Regions from separate parts of the Streptomyces sp. NPDC002867 genome, predicted to be linked through region 2. Evidence: riboswitches for the same ligand, from Rfam matches in the RefSeq annotation. Region 2 holds a riboswitch; the other holds the start of a gene.
The links. Region 2 has a riboswitch for cobalamin ahead of ACWD0A_RS17315 (class I adenylate-forming enzyme family protein). Riboswitches for the same ligand answer to the same signal wherever they lie in the genome.

Region 1: it holds a riboswitch for cobalamin, as region 2 does, so the genes downstream of both, ACWD0A_RS13615 (cobalamin biosynthesis protein) here and ACWD0A_RS17315 (class I adenylate-forming enzyme family protein) in region 2, are expected to answer to the same signal.

The regions. Positions count from the first base shown of each region.
Region 1 covers NZ_JBSFUR010000011.1:50,453-54,629, forward strand. Annotated here, with positions in the region: gene ACWD0A_RS13600 (class II aldolase/adducin family protein) at 1-200, opposite strand, end outside; gene ACWD0A_RS13605 (anion permease) at 411-1,637, shown strand; gene ACWD0A_RS13610 (hypothetical protein) at 1,650-1,871, shown strand; cobalamin riboswitch at 2,020-2,166, shown strand; gene ACWD0A_RS13615 (cobalamin biosynthesis protein) at 2,256-3,206, shown strand; gene ACWD0A_RS13620 (cobyric acid synthase) at 3,203-4,177, shown strand, end outside.
Region 2 covers NZ_JBSFUR010000015.1:144,121-148,297, forward strand. Annotated here, with positions in the region: gene ACWD0A_RS17310 (M6 family metalloprotease domain-containing protein) at 1-886, shown strand, start outside; gene ACWD0A_RS17315 (class I adenylate-forming enzyme family protein) at 904-2,559, opposite strand; tRNA gene ACWD0A_RS17320 (tRNA-Arg) at 2,748-2,823, shown strand; cobalamin riboswitch at 3,036-3,178, opposite strand; gene ACWD0A_RS17325 (hypothetical protein) at 3,257-4,078, opposite strand.

The DNA.
Region 1 (4,177 bases), on a different contig from region 2:
AGGTCGACGGCGACGGTGTCGTCGGGTCCGAGCCGGTCGTAGGGCACCCCGCTCGGGGTGACGAGCACGAGGTCGCCGACGCGGACGGAGACGTTGCCGGACGTGCCGACCACGAGACCCTCCGCCGCGGTTCTGCGGGCCGTCGTGACGACGTCCTGCCAGGCCCGTTCGATCGTGTCCGTCTCCGCGTGATCCGTCATGCGGAGATCCTGTCAGGCGCGCCTCTTCGGGCGACAGACGACGGAGTGTGTTCGAGTGGATGCCCGGTGCTGTCGCGAGTGCCGAAAAGGGGCAAGCGGAATGCGCGGTACCTGCTTACGGACACCGCAGGGCCGGGCACAGTTCATCTTCCGTTCACCCAGGTTGCCTACGGTCGCCGAGTCAATGACGTCAAACGATTGCCTGGGTAAATGGAACACATCACGCTGCTGCTCGCGATTGTGATCGTGACAGCTCTCGTGTTCGATTTCACGAACGGTTTCCACGACACCGCCAACGCGATGGCGACGACCATCTCGACCGGCGCTCTGAAGCCCAAGACCGCGGTGGCCATGTCCGCCGTTCTGAATCTCGTCGGCGCTTTCCTGTCCGTGGAGGTCGCGAAGACGATCTCCAGTGGCCTCGTCGACGAATCAGGCATCTCACCTGAAGTCATCTTCGCGGCGCTCGTCGGCGCCATCCTCTGGAACCTGCTGACCTGGCTCATCGGTCTGCCGTCCAGCTCCTCGCACGCCCTGATGGGCGGCCTCATCGGTGCCACCGTCGCGTCCGTCGGTTTCGACGCGGTCAACGGCGGCGTCGTCGTCACCAAGGTGCTGATCCCCGCGGTCGCCGCGCCGCTCGTGGCCGGTCTCGCCGCGTTCCTGGCCTCCCGGCTGACCTACAGGATCGGCCGGAACGCCGACCCGAAGGCCACCTCCAAGGGCTACCGCGCCGGCCAGATCACCTCCGCCGGCCTCGTCTCCCTGGCGCACGGCACCAACGACGCGCAGAAGACGATGGGCATCATCACCCTGGCCCTGGTCGCCGGGAACGTCATCGCCCCCGGCTCCAACCCTCCCCTGTGGGTCATCGTCTCCGCCGGTGTCGCCATCGCCCTCGGCACCTACCTCGGCGGCTGGCGCATCATCCGCACCATGGGCAAGGGCCTGACCGACCTCCAGCCGCAGCAGGGCTTCGCCGCCCAGACCGGTGCGGCGAGCGTCATCCTCGCCTCCTCCAACCTCGGCTTCTCCCTGTCGACCACCCACTCGTGCTCCGGCGCGGTGATGGGCGCGGGTCTCGGCCGCAAGGGCGGCGTGGTCCGCTGGTCCACCGCGACCCGGATGTTCGTCGCCTGGGGTCTGACCCTGCCGGCCGCCGGTCTGGTCGCCGCGGGTTCGGAGTTCGTCACCCAGCAGGGTGACTGGGGCGTCGCGGCCGTCGCCGTCTTCCTGGTCGCGTCCTGCGCCGCGATCTGGTTCGTCTCCCGCCGCCAGGTCGTCGACCACACCAACGTCAACGACACCGAGGACCAGGAGCCCGCCGGCGTCGTCACCACCGCCATCGCGGCCGTCACCCCGCCGCCCGCGGGCGAACTCAAGACCACCATCCCGGCCCCGGCCGAGCCCGAGCCGGCCCGTCCGGCCACGGTGTAAGGAATCATCAGCATGAAGATCGACTGGGCAGCTCTCGGCTCCGTGTTCGGCGTGAGCCTCGTCGCCACCGTCGCCCTGGTGGGCCTGTTCACCCTGGGCATCGTGGGCCTGACCAAGCACGAGGCGGCGGCCGCCGACGGCGGGTCGGCCCCCATGGTCCGCACCGGCGCCTACGCCTGCTTCGCCCTGTGCGCCGCGGCCGTGGCGTACGGCATCTACCTGATCGTCACCTGACTCCTCTCCGAGTCCTTTCGTCCGCTGACGACGCAGACCCGCCCGGAGCCGGGCCGGAGGCACCCCGTGTGCCTCCGGCCCGGCTCCGGCGTGTGCGGGGTGTGGGGCTTCGCACACTGTCCCTCCGCAGGTCAAGGGTGAGTTGACGGGCGTTCGCGGGCGTGGTGGACTGCCGGGGCCATCTACGGCGGCAGAAGAGGAAGTCCGGTGCGAATCCGGCGCGGTCCCGCCACTGTCACCCGGGAAGATCACACCCCGGGGAGCCAGGAACTCTCGCCGCCGGTCACGTCGAACCAGGGCGCGGACCCTGAGTGAGGACTTCTGCCATGCCCGGCTGCCGTTCAGCCCTCTCCGTCGGACCCCGCCTGCGGGATCACTGACCCCGTGCGTGCCGACCGCGTATTCGTGTACGGCGCCACCGCGGGCCTCGTCGTCGACCAGCTCGTCGGCGACCCCCGCCGCGGGCACCCCGTCGCCGCCTTCGGGCGGGCCGCGGGCGCCGTCGAGCGACTGCTGTGGCGTGACCACCGGGGCCGGGGCGCCCTGCACACGGCTCTCTGCGCCGGCGGCGCCGTCGCCGTGGGCGCGCTGGCGTCCCGTGCCGTGCGCCGCTCCCCCGCCGCGTCCGTCGCCCTGACCGCCGCCGCCACCTGGGCCGTGATCGGAGGCACCACGCTCGGCCGGGAGGCGCTCCTCGTCGGCGAGGTGCTGGCCACGGGAGACGTCGAGGCGGCCCGCGCGCGGCTCCCCCATCTGTGCGGGCGCGACCCGCAGTTCCTTGACGAGCAGCAGATCGCCCGCGCCGTCGTCGAGTCGGTCGCCGAGAACACGTCGGACGCCGTCGTCGGCGCCCTGGTGTGGGGCGCTGTCGCGGGCGTTCCCGGGCTCCTCGGCTTCCGTGCCGTGAACACGCTGGACGCCATGGTCGGCCACAAATCGCCGCGCCACCGGCGCTACGGCTGGGCCTCGGCACGCCTCGACGACGTGGCGGGCTGGCCCGGCGCCCGGCTCACCGCGGCACTCGCCGCGATCGCTGGTCCCGACCCCCGGGGGGCGGTACGCGCCTGGCGGGCCGACGCGGCGAAGCACCCGAGCCCCAACGCGGGCCCGGTGGAGGCGTCGTTCGCGGGGGCGCTCGGCGTCCGGCTGGGCGGGACCCTGTCGTACGGGGGCCGCGTCGAGCACCGGCCGGTGCTCAACGGAACCGGGCGGGCCGTGGAGTTCGGGGACATCGGGCGGGCCGTGCGGCTGTCCCGGCGGATCGGCGTGCTGACGCTCGCGACATGCGCGGGCGCGCGACTGGCCTGGGGGGCCATGAGGGGGAGGCGTACATGAACGGCGGCGGACTGCTGGTCGCGGGGACCACGTCGGACGCGGGCAAGAGCGTCGTGACCGCCGGGATCTGCCGGTGGCTGGTGCGGCGGGGGGTGAAGGTCGCGCCCTTCAAGGGCCAGAACATGTCGCTGAACTCGTTCGTGACGCGCGAGGGCGCGGAGATCGGGCGGGCCCAGGCGATGCAGGCGCAGGCGGCCCGTGTGGAGCCGACCGCGCTGATGAACCCGGTGCTGCTCAAGCCCGGCGGCGACCGCTCCAGCCAGGTCGTCCTGATGGGAAAGCCCATCGGCGAGATGAGTGCGAAGGGCTACCACGGGAACCGGCAGCGCGAGCTGTTCGAACCGGTCATGGCGTGCCTGGAGGAGCTGCGGGGCACGTATGACGCCGTGATCTGCGAGGGGGCGGGCAGTCCGGCCGAGATCAACCTGCGGCGCACGGACATCGTGAACATGGGCATCGCGCGGGCCGCGCGGCTGCCCGTCCTCGTGGTCGGGGACATCGACCGCGGCGGGGTGTTCGCGCAGTTCTTCGGGACGACGGCACTGCTCGCCCCCGAGGACCAGGCACTCGTCGCCGGCTATCTGGTCAACAAGTTCCGCGGGGACGTGACGCTGCTGGAGCCCGGACTCGACATGCTGCACGGGCTCACCGGGCGGCGGACGTTCGGCGTCCTGCCGTACGCGCACGGGCTCGGCATCGACGAGGAGGACGGCCTGAGGGTGTCCCTGCGCGGCGCGGTCCGCGAGTCGGTCGTCGCTCCGCCGGTCGGCGAGGACGTGCTCCGGGTCGCGGTGTGCGCGGTGCCGCTGATGTCGAACTTCACCGACGTCGACGCGCTGGCCGCCGAACCGGGCGTCGTCGTCCGGTTCGTGGACCGGCCCGAGGAACTGGCCGACGCCGACCTGGTGGTCGTCCCCGGCACGCGCGGCACGGTGAAGGCACTGGCGTGGCTGCGGGAACGCGGGCTGGCG
Region 2 (4,177 bases):
CCCGGTGAGCGACTGGCTGCGGATGCCGCTGCCGTTCGCGGCGTACGGGATAGACCGCGGGTCACCGTACGAGCCGGGCTACCGCAAACTCGTCGAGGACCTCGTGAAGGTCGCCGACGCGAAGGTCGACTTCAGCCGGTACGACCTGGTCAACGTGCTCGTCACCCCCAACGCCGGCCCGTCCGCACTCGACACCGTGCTGTCCGTGACCTTCTCCGGCAACGACGAGGCTCCGTACGCGGACGGAGTGCCGCTGGCCAACACGTCCTTCGTCTACAGCCGCCAGGACGACGGCTCGGGATCGTACGCCAGGACCGGGTACCGGGTCCTGCCGCACGAGAACGGCCACGTCTTCGGCCTGCCCGACCTCTACACCGCGGGAGGCGGCGGCGCCGCCGGCCACTGGGACATCATGTCCGAGGACTGGGGCGCCAACAACGACCTGCTGGGCTGGCACAAGTGGAAGCTGGGCTGGCTCGACAACGACCAGGTCCGCTGCGCCTCCGCGCGGGGCACGACGGAGTACGCGCTCACGCCGCTCGCCACCGCCGGCGGCTCCAAGCTGGCGGTCGTGCCGCTGGGCGAGGACAGCGGTTACGCGGTGGAGGTACGGACCCGGGCGGGCAACGACGACGCCGTGTGCGAGCCGGGCGTGCTGATCTACCGGGTCAGGTCGAGCGTGGACACGGGTCAGGGCCCGGTGACGGTGGTGGACAGCCAGTCCGGCAGCGGCGGCTGCACCCGCAGCCCCAACGTCCACGCGGAACTGTCCGACGCGCCCTACCAGCCGGGCCAGACCTTCAGGGACGCCGAGAACGGGGTGCGCATCTCGGTGGTGGGCAAGGAGAAGGGCGACGTGTACCGGGTGCGGATCACCCGCTCCTGAGCCGGCCTCCGATTGCTTCAGGTGGTCCCGAACCCGGCCCTCAGCTCCCGCTTGAGGATCTTGCCCGTCGGATTGCGCGGCAACGGCTCGTCGCGCAACACCAGATGCGCGGGCACCTTGAACGCGGCGAGCGCCTTGCCGACGTACGCCCGCAGCTCCTCCGCATCGGCCGTGGCACCGGGCCGCAGCTGCACGACGGCAGCGACCTCTTCCCCGAGCACCGGATGCGGCACCCCGAGAACGGCGGCGTCGGCGACATCGGGATGGTCGTGCAGGACGCCCTCGACTTCGACGCAGTACACGTTCTCGCCGCCGCGGATCACCATGTCCTTGATCCGGTCGACGACACTGACGCGCCCGTCGCGGACGGTCGCGAGGTCTCCGGTCCTGAACCAGCCGTCGCGGAACGCCTCCGCGGTCGCCCGCTCGTCGCGCCAGTAACCCCGCACGACACCCTGGCCCCGCAGCCACAGTTCGCCGACCTCGCCCTCGGGCAGCGACTCGCCGCCCGGCCCGGCGATGCGGACCTCGACGGCGGGCGCGGGGCGGCCGACGCTGCCGGGGTGCGCGCGATAGGCGTCGCCGAAGTTCGCCAGCACTCCCCCGCTGGTCTCCGTGAGCCCGTACCCGCTGCGCGGCTCGATCCGCCGCCCGTACGCGGCGGTCAGCCGCGCCACCAGGTCCGGCGGTGCGGCGGCCCCGCCGGTGCTCAGATTGGTGAGCGTCTCCAGGCCGGAGCCGGCCCGCTCGGCCGCGTCCAGGAGTTGCAGCGCGGTGGTCGGTACACCGGAGTAGTGGGTGACCCGGTGCCGCTCGACGAGCGCGAGCGCCTTGCCGGCGTCCCACTTGCGCATCAGGACGAGAGCGCCGCCGACGCCCATCATCGCGTAGAGCGTCGTGAAGGCCGCGACGTGGAAGAAGGGGAAGGTCATCAGGGTGACGGGGGCCGCCCCCTGCCCCGGCACCAGTCCGCGCCCGAGCGCGGCGGCCGTGGCGTGGTAGCGCGGATGCACGGTGGCCCCGGCCTGCGCGAGATGCGTGGCGACGGCGCCCTTGGAACGGCCGGTGGTTCCCGACGTGTAGATGATGGTGGCGTCGCTCTCCGCCGCCACGTCCACGGCCGGCGGCCCGGCGAGCGGGTCGGGCGCGTCGAAGTCCTCGTACCGCTCGACCCCTTCGGCGGTCGCGCCGTCGTGGTGGAAGACGACGGTAGGGACGCCGTTCGCCCGCCGCCACGCCTCCACGCGGGGCAGCCGCTCGCCATCGACGAGGAGCACGGCCGGGGTGCAGTCGTCGAGCGCGTACGCGAGCTCCTCCTCGGTCCACCAGGCGTTGAGCGGCACGGCGACGAGTCCGGCCAACTGCGCGGCCCAGAAGGCGATCTGCCACTCGGGGTGGTTGCGCATCGCGATGGCGGCCCGGTCGCCGGGCCGCAGCGCGTGGACGTCGGTGAAGCGGCGCGCGAGGGCGCAGGCGGCGGCGAAGAACTCCCCGTACGTGTACGTCCGGCTCTCGGCGATCAGGAACGGCCGCTCCCCGTAGGCCCACGTGGCCTCGACGAACTCCCGCAGCGTGCGCGGCCCGGCCGCGTACTGCAGCGCACCGTCCTCGCCCCGCACGACGGCGAAGGGCGCGCCGGGCGCGGTGAGCCCGTCGCGCACGGCGTCGGACATCTCGGGCTGCGGCACGGCTCGCCCCTCTCCAAGCGCTCGCTCAGTACGCCGGCGACGCTATGCCGCGCCCTGTACCCCGTCAAGGCCGAGCTGGACCGACGGCACGGGCGTGAGCTGGGGAAAGGGGAATCCCACCGGGCCGGAGAGCTTATCCGCTAGGCTAGGCGCCGGATCTCACGCAGATCCCCGCCTTCGTAGCTCAGGGGATAGAGCACCGCTCTCCTAAAGCGGGTGTCGCAGGTTCGAATCCTGCCGGGGGCACCACAAAATTGCAGGTCAGCACGCTGAAGGCCTTCCAGGGAACCTCTCTGGAAGACCTTCAGGTGTGCAATGGGAACGCCCTGGGAACATTGAAATGCACATTATTCGCACTTCGGACATTCTTTAGTGATCTGACGGCCACCCACGTCTTGACCGCCAGGGGCGCGGCCCGTTCTCGGGGAAATCTGCCCCGGTTCGTCGAGGTGCGACGGCGGGAGTGTCCTGACTCGGGATCAACGCTTCCCCGATCCCGCCCCGAACGGGGCCGGCGGCCATGGCGGAGAGTCGTCCCCCCTGCACAGTGGCGGTACCGAGCCGGAATCTCACCGGGTTCCTCGTTCCGCTGTCGCTTGTCGGCCGGAAGCGTCCCGGAACGACGCGCCACCGTGCCAAGCCCTCGGCTGTGCGGCGAGACACGTGAAGGGATAGGGCGGGTCTACTCCACGGCTCGGCCTGCGGTGCGCATCAGTTCACGGATCTTGTACCCGTAGGTCTCGGCGAGACTTTCCCCGGCGTAGCACAGCACCTCGTCGCCGTCGTAGTCGCCTTCGCAGGCGTCCAGGCCGTCGAGTACGCCGAGGGCCACGGCCTCGGCCGCGTCAGGCATGCCCAGCGCCAGACGGCGACGGACATCGGCCTCGTACTGCTCGATGATCGGCTCGATCAGACGGCTCGCGACCTCGTATACGTCGGTGTACCCGAAGCCCGGGCGATAGCCGGTGCTCAGATGGTGGCTGTCCAGGGTGCGCAGGGCCTGCTCGACCTCGGCCGCCGTCCCCTCCTGAAGGGCGGTCAGTTCGACGCGGGCACGCGGGGCGAGCAAGTGGACGGCCAACTGGTCTGCTTCTGCGCGCAGTTCGGGCCGAGCATCCAGCAGCCGGTCCAGCACCGCGGCCTTCTCCACGGCGGTGAGTGCGTCCAGGGCTTCGCCGGGGGCACAGGGGGTGTCGTCGACGGGTGCGGCGTGCCAGGGCAGGCGCCGTTCGACGGCGTGCAGGGCGAGTGCCACGGCATGCCGGCACAAGCGTCCTGACGCCAGGGCGCACGGGCCGTCGCATTCCGCCGTCAGTTCCCGACCTACGACCTGCACCCATACACCGCGAGCGGCGCCCGAGCCGTCCCGCACCAGGCCGCCGATGCCGCGGGGCTCGCTCTCCGCCTCGATCACCGCACCGTCGGCGAGCAGGGTCCGCCCCTCGGTGACCTCGGTGTCGTCGGCGAACGCGTACACCGTCCCCTCGTCCATGACCACAGCCATGCGGTCATTCAAGCGCACCCCCCGGGAGAGTGGGCGAGCGGGCGGCCCTGGCCACTACGCTCGGTGCGGAGACGGCAACGCCTTCGCGAGCACGAGGTA